2 regions of the Peribacillus sp. NPDC096448 genome follow, and region 2 is predicted to be linked to the other one. Evidence: riboswitches for the same ligand, from Rfam matches in the RefSeq annotation. Region 2 holds a riboswitch; the other holds the start of a gene.
What was found. Region 2 has a riboswitch for S-adenosylmethionine ahead of ACIQ0C_RS11250 (sugar ABC transporter substrate-binding protein). Riboswitches for the same ligand answer to the same signal wherever they lie in the genome.
Positions count from the first base shown of each region.

Region 1 (2,209 bases), on a different contig from region 2:
TTAGCGCGAACTAGGTCAACAAGGACTTCTTCGCTAACTGTACCAGTTCCGAACGTATCAATGGAGATCGATACAGGCTCTGCCACACCAATCGCGTATGCCAATTGAACTTCCGCTTTGTCGGCAAGGCCGGCTGCCACGATGTTTTTCGCAACGTAACGAGCAGCGTATGCAGCAGAACGGTCAACTTTAGTAGCATCCTTACCAGAGAATGCACCGCCGCCGTGACGAGCGTATCCGCCGTAAGTATCAACGATGATTTTACGTCCAGTAAGACCAGCATCCCCTTGAGGTCCGCCAATTACGAAACGGCCAGTCGGGTTGATGAAATACTTAGTATCTGCATCGATCAACTCGGCTGGAACAACAGCTTTGATCACATGTTCTTTTAGATCGGCTTGAATTTGTTCAAGCGTAATTTCTGCATCATGCTGTGTAGAGATGACGATCGTATCTACACGTACAGGACGGTTATTCTCATCATATTCCACAGTTACCTGTGTTTTACCATCAGGGCGTAGGTAAGCAAGAGTTTCATCTTTACGAACTTGAGACAAGCGGAATGAAAGTTTATGCGCCAATGAAATCGGAAGCGGCATAAGCTCTTCTGTTTCATTACACGCAAATCCGAACATTAGACCTTGGTCCCCTGCACCGATTGCATCGATTTCTTCCTCTGACATGTTTCCTTCACGAGCTTCCAATGCTTTATCGACACCAGCTGCGATATCGGCAGACTGCTCATCGATGGAACTCAACACGGCACAAGTTTCAGCATCGAAACCGTATTTCGCACGTGTGTAGCCAATTCCTTTAATCGTATCACGAACGATACGCGGAATGTCCACGTAAGCTGAAGTTGTAATTTCACCAGCAACAAGCACAAGACCTGTAGTTACACTTGTTTCACACGCAACACGTGCATTTGCATCCTTAGCTAGGATAGCATCTAAAATGGAATCTGAAATCTGATCACAAATTTTGTCCGGATGGCCCTCTGTAACAGATTCAGAAGTAAATAGACGTTTCTTTGACATCATATTTCCTCCTTGGAAGTTAGTATGGTGTAGGCATAAGCCTGATTTTTACGGAACTCGTTTCCCTCATTAGTTTCGACTATAGACACAGAATTACTTATAAAAAACACAAAAACCTTCCCTGGCAAATGAGGAAAGGTTTAAAATTCTGTCTTCTATCCTTTCACTCTTATCGTTCAAGGGTTTTTACCTTGCTCAGGTTAGCACCATCACCACTATTCCTTGAAGACCTTCGCTTTATTTTCGGCGATCGGTCTTGGAGTCAAGTTCAATATGGCAGGTTGCTGGGTTTCAAAGGGCCTGTCCCTCCACCAACTCGGGATAAGAGAATCCGTACAATTTAAGATAATATCGTATTTGGCTGGAATTTGTCAATGCTTTTCTAAAAAGAACATTTCCACCCAGAATGGCGTTCATTTGAAAAATCATGTTGATACAACGTCCTAAAGGGGTTTACAATGCAAAATACGAATAGAAATGTTGCAAATTGCCATTAATAATAAAGTATGGAGCATCGAAAAGGAATGACATCCTGACTTTCCCATTAGACATATATTGCTTACTTACTTCCTATTTAAATAAATTTTTCTTAATGATAGTATATGCGATAATCCTGATTCGGTTCCTGCCGGATTAAAATGATTAATGCGTCCAGCTGAAAATAATCACAAATTAAAAGAAATAGTATAGACTAATTGAATGAATGTGTTATACTAATTGTAATCTAAAAACTCAAACAAAGGAAGGTACCTCATATATGAATTCTGTAGATGTTTCTAATGAGTTACACCAATTATTAACAGGAAACAATGTGCAAACTCAACTATCAGTTCCTCAATTGGTCGAAAAAGTACTAAGCAGAAATGAAGGCGTTTTAACATCAACCGGCGCGGTTAAAGCTGAAACTGGCAAATATACTGGTCGTTCACCTAAAGATAAGTTTATCGTGGAAGAAGCATCAGTTAAAGATAAAATCGATTGGGGTCCCGTGAACCAGCCGATTTCCGAAGATGTGTTCAATAAACTATATAATAAAGTAGTTGACTACCTAAAAGCAAAAGAAGAGATTTTTGTTTTTAAAGGTTTCGCTGGTGCAGACGAATCATCACGTCTTCCCATCCGTGTTGTTAATGAATATGCTTGGCATAACCTATTCGCCCATACTTTGTTCA
Region 1 covers NZ_JBIWEU010000012.1:159,828-162,036, forward strand. The annotation lists gene metK (methionine adenosyltransferase) at 1-1,040, opposite strand, end outside; SAM riboswitch class I at 1,204-1,365, opposite strand; gene pckA (phosphoenolpyruvate carboxykinase (ATP)) at 1,795-2,209, shown strand, end outside.
Region 1: it holds a riboswitch for S-adenosylmethionine, as region 2 does, so the genes downstream of both, metK (methionine adenosyltransferase) here and ACIQ0C_RS11250 (sugar ABC transporter substrate-binding protein) in region 2, are expected to answer to the same signal.

Region 2 (2,209 bases):
CTTTATTCAAAAATTCCTGAATTACTGAGGGATTGCTCGAAATCGTTAACGGAAAGCAGTGATTTCAGTCAGGTCCATGTACAGTTAAACGAGGAAATGAATGAGCGGATTCAAACCTTCATATCTGACAAGATCATGCCTCAATATTACCGTTCTCTTCAAGACTGGATTGCCAGTTCCCAACTGGAGTTCTCACAAAGCCAGCAGTTTATGGATGAGATGAGTTCCGGATTCAATGAATTATATAAAGAAGAACGGATAACACTGGCAGGTGACTTCAGGGTATTGGATGACTGGCGCCGTGATGCCGACCGGATGACAAGCAGTATCCGTATCGACAACGTTAATATCCTTTTGCGCAGGACTCCATCACAATTGCTGCTTAAAGGAGCAGGGAAGCTGTTTGGGGCAATACCGCAAAATAAAGCCAATATGTACAATCGTTATAAGAAATACCTGGAAAGTGAAGATTACTTGGATGTTGCCGAAATGATTACGGAACGTTTCCTCACCCAATTTGGATTGTTTGAGAAATCATTAGATCGGGACATCTCACTTTTCTATCGCAGTTCATTTGCCTTACTTCAAAAAACGATAGAGCAGACACAGACTGAAATAAAAGACTACCAGGCTGCATTGGAGCATATGAAAGAAAATCCGGAAGTTTACCGTGATCCGATCACTTTGTTCGAAGTGAAATTAAGGCAGTTGGAGAGGCTTGAAAAAATCGAGAAAAAGCGTCTAGCCCAGCTTCAAAGAAAATAAAAATAACGGGGAAGATTTCAAATATTCAAAAATCTATTGACTTTACGACTATATCCCTATAAAGTGATAATTACGAAAACGTAACACAATATATCTCTTATCAAGAGTGGCGGAGGGACTGGCCCTAAGATGCCCAGCAACCGTTCCATTAGGAATTGGTGCTAAATCCTGCAAAACAGAAATGTTTTGACAGATAAGAGAGGGACAAGTCTGCAAAACAGCCGATTAAACCTCTCTGTATTAGAGAGGTTTTTATTTTGGGATTTACACCGACTTAACTGATAAGACTAATAAGAAAACATGGAGGGAAACAAGATGAGAAGGTCTATTAAAGGGATATTCATTTCTGCCATCGCTTCGGCTTTGCTTTTAACGGGTTGCTCTACAGGGCAGAGTTCCACGGAATCGAAGAAAGAAGAAAAAGTATCATTTGAAAATGTCCCGGAAAGATTTGCTGACGGGGATGGAGCCAAGATCAAAGTGATCCGTAAAATTGGCGGTGATGATCATACTGCCCAATACTTGGCGGGGGCGAAAGAAGAAGGAGAAGCGCTGGGGTTTCAAGTGGATACGTACACGGCCAATGGTGACACGGCTAAATTCCATGATGCGATAGCGCAGGCTTTGGAGGAAGATTATGACGGCTATATCATTTCACATGGTGATGATGCCGCAACTGTAAATGACGTTCAAAAGTTGGTTGATGCAGGTAAAAGCGTTGTCACATTCGATTCAATAAGCGATCTATCTAAAATAGAGGGCGTGACGTTAACTTCACAAGATGATGAAGCGTTGGCAACACTGGCTTTTGATAAACTGATAAAGGAACAGAAAGGTGAAGCTGCAATTGCCTATCTTTGGGTGGACGGTTTTCCTCCGATGGTAAGAAGAAATGCAGTCTATCAGGAAAAATTAAAAGAAAATCCTGGGATTAAAGAAGTCGAAAGATTCGGAGTGGCATCTGCTGATACTTCGGTCCAGACACAAAATGCTGTGGCCGCAATGCTGAATAAATACCCTAAAGGTAAATTGGATGCCATTTTCGCAACATGGGATGCCTTTGCTATCGGTGCAGCCCGGGCGATTAAAGAAGCGGGCCGCGATGAAGTGAAGATATATGGAATTGATGTTTCGAATGCAGATCTCCAGGAAATCCAATCGGCTGATAGCTCATGGTCCTACACGGCAGCAGTCGATCCCAAGTTGATCGGTGCAGTGAATATGAGGATATTAGCTAAAAAATTAGCGGGCGAAGAAACGCCGCAAACATATGATTTGGAGGCTTCACTTATTTCACAAAAGCAAATCCAAGCTTCAAAAGAAGCGGTAAACATGGCAAACCTGTCTGATATTGTCGATGGTTGGGGTGTATCCACGGAATTTGAAGAAGATTGGATGAAGATTTTGAAAGATCATTACAAAAAATAAAAAGAGACACTCTCTT
Region 2 covers NZ_JBIWEU010000005.1:222,581-224,789, reverse strand. The annotation lists gene ACIQ0C_RS11255 (GTPase domain-containing protein) at 1-765, shown strand, start outside; SAM riboswitch class I at 860-965, shown strand; gene ACIQ0C_RS11250 (sugar ABC transporter substrate-binding protein) at 1,081-2,193, shown strand.